DNA from 4 places in the Vibrio sp. WZ-1 genome. Region 1 is predicted to be linked to each of the others. Evidence: predicted binding sites of a transcription regulator. Region 1 holds the regulator's gene; each other region holds the start of a gene.

Region 1 (3,761 bases):
AAGAGACTGGTCCAGAAACCAAATAGAGCAGCACCCAGAAGCGTTACTACGGCAGCTCCGGGAATGGAGAAAGCGGTGATAGCTATATACGCAAAGAAATAAGTTGCTGCAGCAAGTACGAAATTTTGGCTAATAAAAGTGTTCAACGCCTCTTGCTGTGCCTTGGCGTTTTCTAGGGTTAGATATTGACCAAAACTCACACCTAAAAAGACAATCGTCGCGAGTAGGATCAGTCCTAAAATCAGTTTCTTATTCATATCTATCACTCCATTTCTGCTTCTTAGATAATAAGACAGAATGGAGTGAGAAAAAATTTCAAAAAAACCGCAGTGTAAAACTGCGGTTTATGAATTCCTGGAGCTCAAACTTGTGTTATGAGAGGTGGTTAATTAGCTCTTCTCGACGAGATTGAGGTACAACACTCCAATGAGTACCATTAATGGCGCCCTCAAGGGCCCACAGTAACTCGATGCTTACAGAAGCTGTATGTGTTTCTTGGATCGCCTTGTACGCGTTTAACGCCCCTTGTTCTTCAAGCTGCGTAACAGAATCTATGCCTGCTTTCTTAAGCATTCTCTCTGTTGCTAGCCTAAGGTTCGGTAGATCTTTTAAACGAGTCGGTTTAGAGCTGGCTTGCTGTTCTTTTTCAAGCTTTGCAGTTTCGAGCGAACTTTTGGCTACTTCCACTAAGTGTTGTGGTGTGTCCCAAAGGTCTGGTGAAACGGCATAGTACTTTGTGACTACAGGAAATCCACGCTTCTTGTATACGTAAGGTTTAAGTCCCTGAGTTTCAAAGTCTGAAGATGTCTTTTTATCGGCTCTGATATGAAGCTGGTTGTTAACGACTAATGCAAACATTGTTTCATCAGCAAAAAGGCCAAAGCCGCCAAACATTGAGCGTGACTTGATCGTACCAAGCACCTCAAAAAGCTTCATAGAGTCTTTGAGTATCGGTTTATCCATGATGTGTTATCTCGGTGTAATTTAAATTACGCCACCAAAAATCAGGTCCGAGAGATTAGCAAACGCATGCAGACACAATGTCATTAAAGGGTAAACTCGTCATATGCATACTTGCCATCGGTAACCCCGCTACCATGCTATCTCATGCGATAGTTTAGGCCGGAAGCTTTGCGTCCCACTCTTTAGAGTGGTTTGCCCTGTGCGTGACACTGAAAGCATACTTCCTACATTGGACTAATATCACATTCTGCGCTTGTAAATGTGATCTTGGTTCAGTTAATAGTTATTTTTTCGTGAGTTAAGTTTCATAGATTAACAAAGTGGTCTACCAGGAAATTGTCAGCGCTAGAGAGTTGACTGTACGAAGAAATAACAAGTCTGCAAAGTTCTACATACAGAACTGTTGTCATGGATGGGTTGTTAAATAAAAAGCATCCATATGGATGCTTTTTGATGATGAGTAAACGAGCACTAAAGATTAGTTGATCTTTCTAACCGTGTTTCTAATCACGATCTCTGGCTGCATTTCAAACACTCGTTTTTCGTGTTCTTTATCTTTGATACGCTCTAGTAGGATCTCAAAAGCGTTTTTACCCACACGACGTTTTGGTTGGTGGATAGTCGTTAGTGGTGGTGAGAAGTACTCTGCCAGCTCAATGTTGTCATAGCCGATAACAGAAACATCATCTGGTACCTTGATACCGTTCTGCTGAAGGCGGCTCATCAAGCCAAGTGCCATCGTGTCATTGAAACAGAAAACTGCGGTAGGGCGTTTTTCCATTGCAGTAATGTTATCTGCCGCTAGCACAGCGGTATCACACTCAAAGTTGCCTTCAAGAATCCAATCTTCGTTAACCGCAAGGTTTGCTTCTGCCATTGCACGACGATAACCCGCAATACGCTCTTGGCACGCAGCTTTTTCGAAGTGACCGCTTAAACACGCGATGTCTGTGTGACCATTGTCGATCAGATATTTTGTCGCGATGTAACCGCCTTCTTCTGAGTTATCAATGATCTTGTCTGCTTGTGAGCTTTCTGGACCCCAGTCCATCACAACTTTAGGTATGTCTGAGTGACGGTCAAGCATCTCTTTTAGTTCTTCCGTCAGATCAGAACACATTACTAGAATGCCATCTACACGCTTTTCAGCGAGCATGCGGATGTAGTCACGTTGCTTCTCGTAAATACCGCCCGTGTTACATAGGATAAGAGTGTAACCTTGACGGTAACAGTAGCTCTCAACACCATCGATTACTTCAGAGAAGAACAGGTTGGTAGATTGAGTTACTAGCATACCGATGGTACGAGTTGAGTTGCACTTTAAACTGCGTGCAACGGCACTTGGTGCGTAATTAAGTTCATCCACCGCTTTCATTACTTTTTCTTGAGTTGCTTCTGCAACAAAGCGAGTTTTATTAATTACGTGCGAAACCGTAGTGGTAGAAACGCCGGCTAAGCGAGCAACGTCTTTAATAGTGGCCATAAATGATGTCCTGTATCGAGCTACTGTAAATACCGTAGTGAAGACAACCATACGCTTAGGGTCTTGCGCAAACCGAGCAACTGCGAATAGGGGCATTGCTGAGATATTTGGCAGCGGTTGTTCCGAAATCGGTATAAAAAGGTTTGTAGCAACATTTATCGCTGAGTCTCATATTCCTTTCTTATACTAAGTGAGGAATTGGTCAGCAATCCTGTTAAGAAAACACAAAAACCGCTTTATTTCAGCGGTTTACATATAAATCATATTTAATCGTTTGCGCTCACATTTTAGACTGATGCGGGCAAGCTGGCAATGTTTTAAGCAGCTGTTTTGTGCCTCGGAGGTCACAGTTTAACGGCTAAATGGATTGTATTTCTCTGCGCCAGATTAAAAACAAACGAATAAAATAGGGAGTCTGAATGACAGACTCCCCAAAATAGGCGGCAATTATTCACCAAGAAGGTAGGTGCTGTCCAGTTTACAAAATGCAATTAATAGTTGCGCGACACTAACATAGAAGCCAAATTCATCGAATTGCTTACATTTAGCGGCAAACTGAGGTAGCCATGTCAAAAGGTGTTGCTGGATGAACTCATTTTGCTTTTCGAATGCATCTTCCATGTGTTTTTCCTGCTCGAGTTCATTTGAGCGGATAATCATATTGCCTAAAAAATCTAACTCGACTGCTAAATGATCCGCAGGCTCTTTTAGATTTTCGTCAACTTGCACACCAAAGTCTGCCATCAGCCTTTCCATCTCTTCTGCTGGTTTATCGTTTAATAAACCAGATTCACCGATGTACATTGAGGCATAAGGTAGCGCACCGTGCTTTTCTGTTTTAAGAAAAAGTTCACAGAAGTCCGCAGCTAGCTCTAACTGAGCATCTTCACGATCTTGTAGGCGGTTAAGCGCATCAACAAGGGCATTAACGGATGGTTTGAGTGTTTCATTTTCACCTAAACCAGCTAAAAAGCTTCGAATTTCAACACTATGATAAGATTCCAGTTCCTTGTCTGTCAGCTCTTTTGCAAACAGGCTAGAAAACCACCAATAAATCTCAGCTCGTTTTTCGTTAAAAGCTTTCACTTCTTGCATTTTTTTGCTCCCAAATAGTTATCCCCTAAGTGTAAACAATTAAAATGAATAGCAGTAACTATAATTGTTATGGTTTATTGGGAAATATGCATGTTTATGAATGGCGGCAAATAAGCTTGTTTTGCATCAATAAATCCACAAAATCTTGCTTTTTATTGTAACTATTACTAGATATGTTACTAGTTATGAATAGAATACGTCTTGGAAGATAAAAAAGACA
Region 2 (3,761 bases), on a different contig from region 1:
CGATGATGCCGCCACCTAGGCATACGTCATCTTTGTAGAACACAGCTGATTGACCTGGGGTTACAGCAATTTGTGGCTCGTCAAAGATCACTTTAATGTTTTCATCATCGATAGGGATGATTGTACAAGGAATATCTTCCTGACGGTAACGAGTTTTCACTGTGCACTTCATAACATCGCGAATTGGCTCACGATCTACCCAGTGAAGTTGTGATGCAAGTAGACCTTCTGATTTCAGCATTGGGTGGTCTTTACCTTGTACCGCTATCAAAACGTTACGTTTAAGATCTTTCTCGCCAACGAACCATGGGTCTTCGTTACCACCGCCGCCTTTACGGCCACCGATGTGTAGACCTTTACGCTGACCTAGTGTGTGGTACATAAGGCCTTGGTGCTGACCAATCACTTCGCCTTCAGGTGTTTCAATATCACCTGGTTGAGCCGGAAGATATTTACCAAGGAACTCTGTGAACTTGCGTTCACCGATGAAACAGATACCGGTTGAGTCTTTCTTCTTAGCTGTGATCAGATCTTGCTCTTCCGCGATGCGGCGCACTTCAGGTTTCTCTAGATCACCTACAGGGAATAGGCTACGCGCAACTTGCTCGTGGCTTAACGTGTATAAGAAGTAGCTTTGGTCTTTATTGCCATCTAGGCCGCGTAGCATCTGTGGCTTTTCACCGTTTTCTGGAAAAGATCGACGCACGTAGTGACCCATTGCAATGTAGTCAGCATCAAGTACTTCATCAGCGAATTCTAGGAATGCTTTGAACTTGATTTCTTTGTTACAAAGAATGTCTGGGTTTGGTGTACGGCCTGCTTTGTATTCAGCAAGGAAGTACTCAAATACATTATCCCAGTACTCAGCAGCAAAGTTGATGGTGTGTAGGTGAATGCCTAGCTTGTCACATACTGCCTGAGCATCAGCAAGATCTTCTGCTGCTGTACAATATTCTTCGTTGTCATCTTCTTCCCAGTTCTTCATGAACAGGCCTTCTACTTGATAGCCTTGTTGCTTGAGAAGATACGCAGAAACAGATGAATCAACGCCGCCGGACATACCGACGATGACTTTCTTTTGGCTGTTATCAGACATTACTAAACACCACTTAAATAAACGGGACGCAGATTCTACCAGAATCCACAGGCCGGTGACAGATCCGAGATCGAAATCACACTTCGATTTGCTGCACTTTTCTCCAACAAAATCGCAAGTCGGTAATTTCATAAGTATAGAGAAGTTATATATGGCATAGTTGGCAAAAATCCAAGAGGAAAAATCAAATGACCGAAGAAAACCAATTTATGCAAGAACCTGAGTTGATTGAGATTGTTGAAAATCAACTCGAAGATGGTAACCCACTTAAAGTAAAAGAAACGCTTATGCGCTTAATGATGACAGGCACACCACGTGAAGACGCGATTGCAATGATGGCGTGCGCAATGTCGATTGAGATTTTTGACGTGATGAAAAATGAAGGGGAGTTCAACTTAAAGCGTTATAGTGAGCATCTGGATCAATTACCGGATCTAAGCTTTATGGAAGGTGAATAAGTAGCCTGAAAGAAAAAAATAGACTGCAAACGTTTGCTATAATTGCTTTTATTGCTGCTTTTATAACAGCGGTATAGAATCCGTTCTCCTTTTCATCCCTTATTCAGACAAACAATATGAAATTTCCTGGACAACGCAAATCGAAGCATTATTTTCCGGTTCATGCTCGCGACCCTTTGGTCAGTCAAGCACAAGAAAGCAAGAAAATGACGCGTACTCACATTATCGGTATTGATCAGACGTTGGTAGATATCGAAGCTAAAGTTACCACGGATGTAATCGAAAAATATGGTTTGAGTAAGGGACACTCACTGGTAATTGATGATGCAACTGCAGAAGCGCTTTACCAGCAACTAAAAGAAGAGAACCTGATTACTAATGAGTATGCAGGTGGCACGATCGGCAACACACTACACAACTATTCTGTGTTAGCGGATGACCGTTCTACACTTTTAGGCGTGATGAGTCAGGATATTAAAATTGGTAGCTATGGTTACCGCTACCTATGTAATACATCTAGCCGCATGGACTTAAACTACCTACAAGGGGTAGAAGGTGCAATTGGCCGTTGTTTTGCTCTTATTACTGAAGACGGTGAGCGTACTTTCGCAATTAGCGAAGGTCAGATGAACCAACTTCATCCAGATAATATTCCAGAGAAGATCTTCAAGAGTGCCTCAGCGCTTGTTCTTACTGCGTATCTAGTTCGTTGCAAAGAAGGTGATCCAATGCCTGAAGCAACCATGCGTGCTATTGAATACGCGAAGAAACATGATGTACCAGTGGTATTAACACTAGGTACTAAGTTCGTAATTCAAGATGACCCAACATTCTGGCAAGAGTTTATTCGCGATAACGTATCTGTTGTAGCAATGAATGAAGATGAAGCAGAAGCTCTAACTGGTGAATCTGATCCATTGGCAGCGTCTGATAAAACGTTGGATTGGGCAGATCTAGTATTATGTACAGCAGGTCCAGTTGGGTTATTTATGGCGGGTTATACAGAAGATGACGCTAAGCGAGAAACTTCTTTGCCATTACTTCCGGGTTCTATTGCTGAATTTAACCGTTACGAATTTAGTCGCCCAGCGAAAAAGGATGCGAGTGTAAACCCAATTAAAGTTTATTCTCATATTTCCCCTTATATGGGCGGTCCTGAGAAAATTAAAAACACCAATGGTGCTGGTGATGCTGCATTGTCTGCTGTGCTTCATGATATGGCGGCAAATAAGTACCACAAAGAGAATGTGCCAAACTCAAGCAAGCATGCTCATCAGTTTTTAACATATTCTTCGTTTTCTCAAGTGTGTAAATACGCTAACCGAGCAAGCTATGAAGTGCTAGTACAGCATTCTCCTCGTTTATCTCGCGGACTACCTGAGCGAGAAGACAGTCTTGAAGAGGCTTACTGGGAGCGTTAACCCAGGCATTTCACGGTGAATTTATAAAGGCGCATGTTTTTATGCGTCTTTTTTATTTGAGCCTATCGAAGAGATCTGATGTATACGAGATAAAAAAAAGGCTCCTGAATGGAGCCTTTTAAGTATGACTTAATGTCTAGATTAGATTAGGAAATCATCTAGTGATTTACCAGCGTCTAATTGCTCTTGAATTGCAGAAGGTGTACGACCTTGGCCTGTCCAAGTTTTCTCTTCGCCAGTTGTATCTACATATTTGTATTTAGCTGGGCGAGGAGCGCGCTTAGATTTAGTTTTTGTTTTTGTTTCGCCTGATAGCGCGCTAATTAGTGCATTAACGTCGATACCATCTTGGGCAATTTGTTCTGCAATTGCTGCTAGTTTTGCTTCTTGCTCTGCTTGTGCAGCGCGATCAGCTTCTTCTGCTTCTTTGCGTTCTTGAACTACGGTAGTTAGTTTATCTAGTGCTTCTTCAAGTTGCTCTAGAGTTAGCTCACGTGAAAATGCACGAAGGCTACGAATATTTAGAAGTGTTTTTGTCAGCTCAGACATAACTGTTCCTATTCTTTAAGTAGGGTGTTTGGTAATAATAATGCTAGTGATTAATTAAAACAAACAAAATAATAGAAATATTAAACTCTAATATTTAACGTCATCTTACCGACGTTGGCAAACAATAAATAGTTTTTTTCAATCAAAGTTCAATATTGGAGCGTACTGTTTAATATAAGTTCAAACTTATTTGGTCAGGTAAGCATTATTGGCTGTAATACTAAGCAGAAATGGCTC
Region 3 (3,761 bases), on a different contig from region 1:
CACCGTCAGCGAAAAACGCTTTCGCAGCTTCAACAAAACCATCAACAGGGGCGGTTTCTGCGGTGTACACCAATGACTGATTGGTTTGACGAGCAAACAAGGTGTGAATGAATGGCGACTTGCTGTGTCCAATAGGATTACCAAACACGGCATAACGATCAATTTGCTGAGTCATTTCCTTACCTTTATATAGAAAACAGGGCCATCTGATTACCGATGACCCTATCACTATCTATCTATATAGAAAAGGAGATTCAGCGCTTACCACTCTCGCGGCGTTAGGTATCGCTCGTAAAGTTCAGCTTCTGGAGAACCCACCTGTGGCTCATAACTGTACTCCCAACGCACAAGAGGCGGCATCGACATAAGAATAGACTCTGTCCGTCCACCACTTTGCAAGCCAAATAGCGTGCCGCGGTCATATACTAGGTTGAACTCAACATAGCGACCACGACGGTACAGTTGGAACTCACGCTCGCGCTCACCGTATTCAATATCTTTACGACGAGATACGATTGGTAAGTAAGCTTGGCAATAACCTTTGCCAACCGCTTTGATATAGTCAAAACACTTGTCAAACTCCCAATGATTTAAGTCATCAAAGAACAGACCACCAACACCACGAGTTTCATGTCGATGTGGAAGGAAGAAGTATTTATCACACCACGCTTTGTGCTCTGGGTAAACTTCGTCACCAAATGGCGCACAAAGCTGTTTTGCTGTGTCGTGCCATGATTGGCAGTCTTCTTCAAATGGGTAGAAAGGCGTTAGGTCAAAACCACCACCAAACCACCAGATTGGGTCTTCACCGTCTTTCTCTGCAATAAAGAAGCGGACATTGGCATGTGAAGTAGGTACATAAGGGTTTTTAGGGTGAATAACCAAGGAAACACCCATCGCTTCAAAACGACGACCAGCTAACTCTGGACGATGCGCCGTCGCAGACGCTGGCATTTCATTACCTTCTACATGAGAGAAGTTCACTCCCCCCTGCTCGAAGATATGGCCATCACGCAATACGCGAGTACGGCCACCGCCACCAAGACGCCCTCCTTTTTCACGTTGCCATGCATCTTCGACAAAGACGGCCTTTCCATCTTCTTGTTCTAACTGCTGGCAAATGGAATCCTGAAGGGACATCAAGAACTGCTTTACGGCGTGCTTATCGATTGCTGACATACGTGTAATACCTATTGATTGCTGACTAGCAGGGTTAGCCCTGTCTTAATATTTGCGAGGTTTTAGCATCACGAATTTCACTAGGCTTGTCACGACCGCTGGTTTCACCACGTAAGATCGCCACAAGTCTATCGCCTAACTGTTCTTCGACTTCTTCCGTCGTCATACAAGGAGGCAGACCAGTAAGATTCGCGCTGGTAGAGGTTAGCGGCTTTCCGAACGCATTACATATCTTTTGTACTAAAGGATGATTCGTCACACGCACTGCGATTGAATCAAATTGCCCCGATACCCAGTGAGAAACTTTGTCACTTGCTGGCATGATCCACGTGTATGGACCTGGCCAAGTTGCATGGACTTTATCTAACTGCTCTTGAGTAAGCTGAGATTCATCAATGTAAGGCAGAAGCTGCTCATAACTCGCAGCAATTAGGATTAAACCTTTCTCTACTGGACGCTGTTTTAGCTCTAGCAGCTTTTGAATCGCTTCTGGGTTATCTGGGTCACAGCCAACACCAAATACCCCTTCTGTTGGATAGGCAATCACCTCGCCTGTTTGTAGTGCCTCTAGCACCTGTTCAAAGTTATCCACTGATGACTTCCTGATAGTATTGTTTGTTGTGTTTGTACTAAGTGTACAAATATTCATTCTCAGAGACTAAAGCAATTTGTTTATAAAATGTATCAATAGCATTTACAAACACACGCAAACGTTTGCTTGAGATAAAAATCCCCGTATAATGCGCACAAATTTATCAGCTCACCTAATTTTGCAGCTTGAAGGAGTTTGAGATGAAAGTCGGTATCATCATGGGTTCTAAATCAGATTGGCCAACCATGAAACTAGCAGCGGACATGCTGGATCAATTTGGCGTGTCTTACGAAACAAAGGTGGTGTCAGCTCACCGTACTCCTCAACTATTGGCTGATTACGCAACCAGCGCCAAAGAACGCGGCATTAAAGTCATCATCGCAGGTGCGGGCGGTGCAGCTCACCTACCAGGCATGGCAGCAGCATTTACTAGCGTTCCGGTACTTGGCGTCCCTGTTCAATCTCGTGCACTAAAAGGCATGGACTCACTGCTTTCTATAGTACAAATGCCAAAGGGTATTGCGGTAGGCACATTGGCTATTGGTGAAGCAGGCGCAGCAAACGCAGGCATTCTGGCTGCTCAAATCCTTGGTACACATGATGAAACGATCATGGCAAAAGTCGAAGCGTTCCGTAACGAACAAACGGAAACCGTATTGGCGAACCCAAACCCTGCTGAGGATTAATCAGATGCATGTACTGGTTCTTGGTGCGGGTCAGCTGGCCCGTATGATGTCTCTGGCTGGTGCGCCACTGAATATTCAAATTTCAGCTTACGATGTGAGTAGCGGTAATATCGTGCATCCACTGACTCAGCACGTGATCGGCAACGGCTTAGAGAATGCGATTGAACAAGTCGACGTTATTACTGCTGAGTTTGAGCACATCCCTCATGACGTGCTTGATGTATGCGAAACGAGCGGCAAGTTCCTACCAAGTACGCAAGCCATCAAAGCAGGCGGTGATCGCCGCATTGAAAAAGCATTGCTTGATGATGCTGGCGTACGTAACGCGAAATACTACGTCATCGAAACTCGTGAAGACTTTGACCGCGCCATTGAACACGTTGGTATGCCAATGGTTCTGAAAAGTGCCTTGGGTGGTTACGATGGCAAAGGCCAGTGGCGTTTAAAAGAAACTTCTCAAGTCAAAGACATTTGGACAGAGATGGCAGAGTGCATTGCGGCAACACCAACTCAAGCGATTGTTGCTGAGGAATTTGTCCCCTTTAACCGCGAAGTTTCACTGGTTGGTGCACGTAGTAAAGAGGGCAGTGTTGAAGTGTACCCTCTGGCAGAGAACGTTCACACCAATGGTGTATTGAGTCTTTCTACTGCGATAGATGCGCCAGAGTTGCAAGAGCAAGCAAAACAGATGTTCACGGCCGTTGCCAACAGCTTGAACTACGTTGGTGTGCTAGCGCTGGAGTTCTTCGACGTTGACGGTACTTTACTGGTTAATGAAATCGCACCACGCGTACACAACTCTGGTCACTGGACTCAACAGGGTGCAGAAACTTGTCAGTTTGAGAACCATCTCCGCGCCGTGTGTGGCATGCCTTTGGGTAGCACGAAGTTGGTTCGTGAAACCTCGATGATTAATATTCTTGGTGAAGACACACTACCAGAAGCATTGCTAGCGATGGATGGTTGCCACATTCATTGGTACGGCAAAGAAAAACGTGTCGGTCGCAAGATGGGTCACATCAACGTATGTGGTGACTACACTGGCGAACTTAATCGCAAACTCTGTGCATTAACAGATGTTTTGGATGAACAGGCTTTCCCTGCTGTGCATGAATTTGCCAAGCAGTGGCAAGCATAGAATAGCATCGGAATAAATAGCAAAAGGGTCGCATGATGCGACCCTTTTTAATTCGTACTGAAGGTTATTGTGATTGAGTATGCTGGCACTTACGACTCGCGCATTGCAGTTTAACCCCGCTGGCAAGTTTCTTTTCTACCAACAAGGTAAATCCACATTCCTCGCA
Region 4 (3,761 bases), 210 kb from region 1:
CAACCACGCTTTATTGTTGCGCTTTGGGGCGTGGAGAGTAATTTCGGTAAGTTCACAGGTAACTTCCGTGTTATCGATGCTTTGTCGACCATGGCGTTTGAAGGCCGACGTGAAGAGTTCTTCCGCAAAGAGACCATGGCCGCGCTACAAATTCTTGATCAAGGCCATATTGAGCTAGAGAACTTCAAAGGATCTTGGGCTGGTGCGATGGGACAGTGTCAGTTTATGCCTAGCTCATTTTTGCGTTTTGCCGCGGATGGCAATGGCGACGGTAAGAAAGACATCTGGCAATCAGAAGCAGACGTATTTGCTTCAACCGCTAACTACTTAGGTGAGTCTGGTTGGGACGACAAATACACGTGGGGTCGTCAAGTAAAAGTGCCGCATGGTATTGATCATAACCTTGAAGGTCGTGGTGCCGAAAAAGGCAAATACCTGCAAGAGTGGAGCAAGCTTGGTATCACCAAATACGATGGCAGCCCATTGCCTAAGTTGGACGAAGACATCAAAGCTTGGCTAATCATGCCAGATGATGAAAACGGCCGTACTTACTTGGTGTACAACAACTACAACGTATTGATGAAGTGGAACCGCTCTTACTACTTTGCGCTGGCGGTAAGTCACTTAGCTGACCGCATTACTTTCTAAGTGCTTAATTCTAATTAATCAGTCAATATGAAAGGGGCTCTTCGGAGCCCTTTGTTTTCTCAAATTTTATCGAGGTTTTCGTGTTATCTGAACGTGCTGCACAAATGGTGATCTTCTCTGCGTTGATCAAACATAAGAACTTTACCGCTGCGGCTAAGAGCTTAGGTGTGTCCGTGTCTCACGTCAGTAAGCAGCTCAGTCAATTAGAGGCTTCGTTAGGCATTAAGCTTGTGCAACGTACCACTCGTAGTTTCACCCCAACGGAGGCTGGTCGAACTTTCTATCACCATTGTGAGCAAGTCGTACAAGCGGTTGGCAATGCGACCCGAGAAATGGAAAGCCAAAGAGATGAAGTGGCAGGCCTCGTTCGATTAGGACTATCGCAGTCATTTGGCACCTTACACATTATTCCAGCGATTCAAGAGTTGCGTGAACAGTACCCACAGTTACAAGTAGAAGTTCACCTATTTGATTACAAAGTGGATATGTTAGATGAGGGATTAGACCTTTGGATCACCAACAATGAGCGTCTACCAGAAGGCTACATTGCACAGCGATTAACAGATTGCCAGTTTATTGTAGCGGCCTCACCAGAATATTTGTTAAAGCACACCACACCCACGGAACCTAATGAACTCTCTCAACACAATTGTTTGATATATAGAAGTTGGGAGCGTGACTACACCAGTTGGGCTTTCACTAAAGGCGAGCAAGAGCTTAATGTCAAAGTTTCGGGCAACTATTCGGTTGATTTAGCAGAAGCGGTTCGTGATGCTGCGATATCGGGGTGGGGGATTGCTTACTTAGCAACTTACCTGCTTGGTGATGAGTTCCGAACCGGTAAGTTGATTCAGTTGTTACCAGACTGGAAAGCAAGTCAATCGATGCCGTTTTATGCGGTCTACCCAAGCCGCCAACACATGCCGAGAAAGATCTCTGCAGTGATCGATTTTATTAAGCAAAGGATTGGCACACCTTGTCACTGGGACCAGAAATTAGCACCATACATCTCTTTACCAAAGTAGTGGTTACAGAAGGTGATTTAAGTCACAAAATTTTTCTGGTTTCAGAAACATCTTTTCCAAATGGAAATAATATAAATAGGCAAACGTTTAAGTTTAAATATTTCAATTGGTTACATTTAAGGTCAAATAGTAACCAGCCTGACTTTTCACACTGTTAACATACCCAACTTGCAGCTTTTTCTTCTCGCTATAGAATCCGACGCCTTTCCTGTCCCCCTTTTGTCGGAACCACTTTATGAACTCAATTATTGGTATCGTAGCCATTCTATTCGTAGCATGGCTGCTTTCTACAAACAGAAAAAATATCAAGCTCAGAACGGTATCTTTAGCGTTTGCTCTTCAAGTGCTGTTTGCATTGTTGGTGCTGTATGTACCAGCAGGCAGAGAAGCGTTAAGTTCAGTAAGTGGAGTCGTCTCTAAACTGATCAACTACGGCCAAGAAGGTATCGCATTTCTTTTTGGCAATCTTGCAACGGGCGGGTTCACATTCGCGATTAATGTTCTTGGCATCATTGTCTTCTTCTCTTCATTAATCTCTGGTTTGTATCACCTAGGGGTAATGCCGAGAGTCATCAACTTCATTGGTGGCGGTATCCAAAAGTTATTGGGTATTGGCCGCGCAGAATCGCTTTCTGCAACCGCGAACATTTTTGTTGGCACGATTGAAGCTCCGTTAATGGTGAAGCCATACCTTAAGCACATGACGGATTCACAGTTCTTCGCGGTAATGACGGGTGGTTTGGCTTCTGTGGCTGGTGGTACCTTGGTTGGTTACGCTTCTTTAGGGGTGGATTTAAACTACTTGATAGCTGCGGCATTTATGTCTGCTCCTGCTGGTCTTTTGATGGCGAAAATGCTGATGCCAGAAGATGAGGTAAAAGCACCAGATATCGATATCAGCCAAGTAGAGATTCCGCGTGCAACCAATGTGGTAGAAGCTTTGGCAGATGGTGCCATGGCAGGTGTCAGCATTGCTATCTCTGTTGGTGGGACTTTGCTGGCATTCATCAGTGTGATTGCACTGCTTAACGGTGTGCTAGGCTGGGTTGGTGATTGGTTCGGTGTTCAACTGAGTTTTGAACTAGTCCTTGGTTACGTGTTTGCTCCTGTTGCTTGGTTGCTTGGTATTCCTTGGAATGAGGCGATCACTGCAGGCTCATTAATCGGTAACAAAATCGTAGTGAACGAGTTTGTCGCTTTCATTCAATTGGCTGACGTGAAGTCTCAACTGAGTGCCCATTCACAAGCGATTGTTACTTTTGCTCTGTGTGGCTTTGCGAACATCTCAAGCATGGCAATGCTAATTGGTGGCCTAGGCTCACTTGTTCCGGAGAAGCGCGCTTTCGTATCTAAACATGGTTTCAGAGCAATTATTGCTGGTGTGATGGCTAACCTGATGAGTGCATCAATCGCTGGCGTGATTTTGAGTTTGTAACAGAACCCCTCCCTAACCCTCCCCTTCGAAAGGGGAGGGAACTAGACCCGAGTGCGCTTATTATGAAGCGTCAATCGACAGTTAATATAATTTCTGTGACGATTGCATTAGTTGAATCGAGCTCTTTCCGGTCCTCCCCCTTTCTAAGGGGGGAGTTAGAGGGGGTTGCTGCTCTGAACTAAACAGAATAATCTTTTCTAAAACAGACTCGGTTTGCTTCATCACTTCTTCGTTGGTGAATCGCAGAACCTCAATCCCCAATGCTTCCATGAATGCATCCCTCATTGAGTCTTTTTCTTTCCCCTCAGTAGAGAAATGACTATCACCATCAATCTCAATAACCAAGTTCAATTCCGCACAATAGAAGTCAACAATATAGCGACCAATGCCATGTTGCCTACGAAATTTCATGCCAAGCTGTTTATGCCTGATTCTTTGCCAAAGTACTTTTTCAGGTTTTGGCATATTTGCACGTAATCGACTTCTGATTGGCTTTTGGTACTTTAAATTAAAAGTTCGTTGTGGCACTTGTACTTCCTTTGCGTTCTCAACCCCTCCCTAACCCTCCCCTTAGAAAGGGGAGGGGACTAGACCTGAGCTCGCTTAGTGTGAAACACCAACCGACAATTAATATGATGTTCGCTGTAATTTCA

What was found. Region 1 encodes PurR, which represses purine synthesis genes. Its sites were predicted from a motif close to TNANGNAAACGTTTNCNTNA; they were not measured.
Region 2: the regulator PurR is predicted to act here: its motif matches at 1,576-1,595, upstream of ACTS60_RS21975 (inosine/guanosine kinase).
Region 3: the regulator PurR is predicted to act here: its motif matches at 1,882-1,901, upstream of purE (5-(carboxyamino)imidazole ribonucleotide mutase).
Region 4: the regulator PurR is predicted to act here: its motif matches at 1,749-1,768, upstream of ACTS60_RS18010 (NupC/NupG family nucleoside CNT transporter).

The regions. Positions count from the first base shown of each region.
Region 1 is NZ_JBQEQR010000080.1:113,231-116,991, reverse strand. Features, by position in the region: gene ACTS60_RS17160 (TVP38/TMEM64 family protein) at 1-257, opposite strand, end outside; gene ACTS60_RS17155 (TfoX/Sxy family DNA transformation protein) at 373-963, opposite strand; cyclic di-GMP riboswitch class I at 1,080-1,170, opposite strand; gene purR (HTH-type transcriptional repressor PurR) at 1,442-2,446, opposite strand; gene torD (molecular chaperone TorD) at 2,894-3,541, opposite strand.
Region 2 is NZ_JBQEQR010000085.1:269,530-273,290, forward strand. Features, by position in the region: gene mnmA (tRNA 2-thiouridine(34) synthase MnmA) at 1-1,096, opposite strand, end outside; gene ACTS60_RS21970 (hypothetical protein) at 1,285-1,554, shown strand; gene ACTS60_RS21975 (inosine/guanosine kinase) at 1,671-2,975, shown strand; gene ACTS60_RS21980 (H-NS family histone-like protein) at 3,117-3,524, opposite strand.
Region 3 is NZ_JBQEQR010000053.1:1,731-5,491, forward strand. Features, by position in the region: gene aroE (shikimate dehydrogenase) at 1-175, opposite strand, end outside; gene hemF (oxygen-dependent coproporphyrinogen oxidase) at 262-1,179, opposite strand; gene ACTS60_RS04055 (L-threonylcarbamoyladenylate synthase) at 1,214-1,771, opposite strand; gene purE (5-(carboxyamino)imidazole ribonucleotide mutase) at 1,972-2,457, shown strand; gene ACTS60_RS04065 (5-(carboxyamino)imidazole ribonucleotide synthase) at 2,462-3,595, shown strand; gene ACTS60_RS04070 (DNA topoisomerase family protein) at 3,660-3,761, opposite strand, start outside.
Region 4 is NZ_JBQEQR010000080.1:318,567-322,327, reverse strand. Features, by position in the region: gene ACTS60_RS18020 (lytic murein transglycosylase) at 1-648, shown strand, start outside; gene ACTS60_RS18015 (LysR family transcriptional regulator) at 729-1,673, shown strand; gene ACTS60_RS18010 (NupC/NupG family nucleoside CNT transporter) at 1,909-3,108, shown strand; gene ACTS60_RS18005 (endonuclease domain-containing protein) at 3,190-3,636, opposite strand.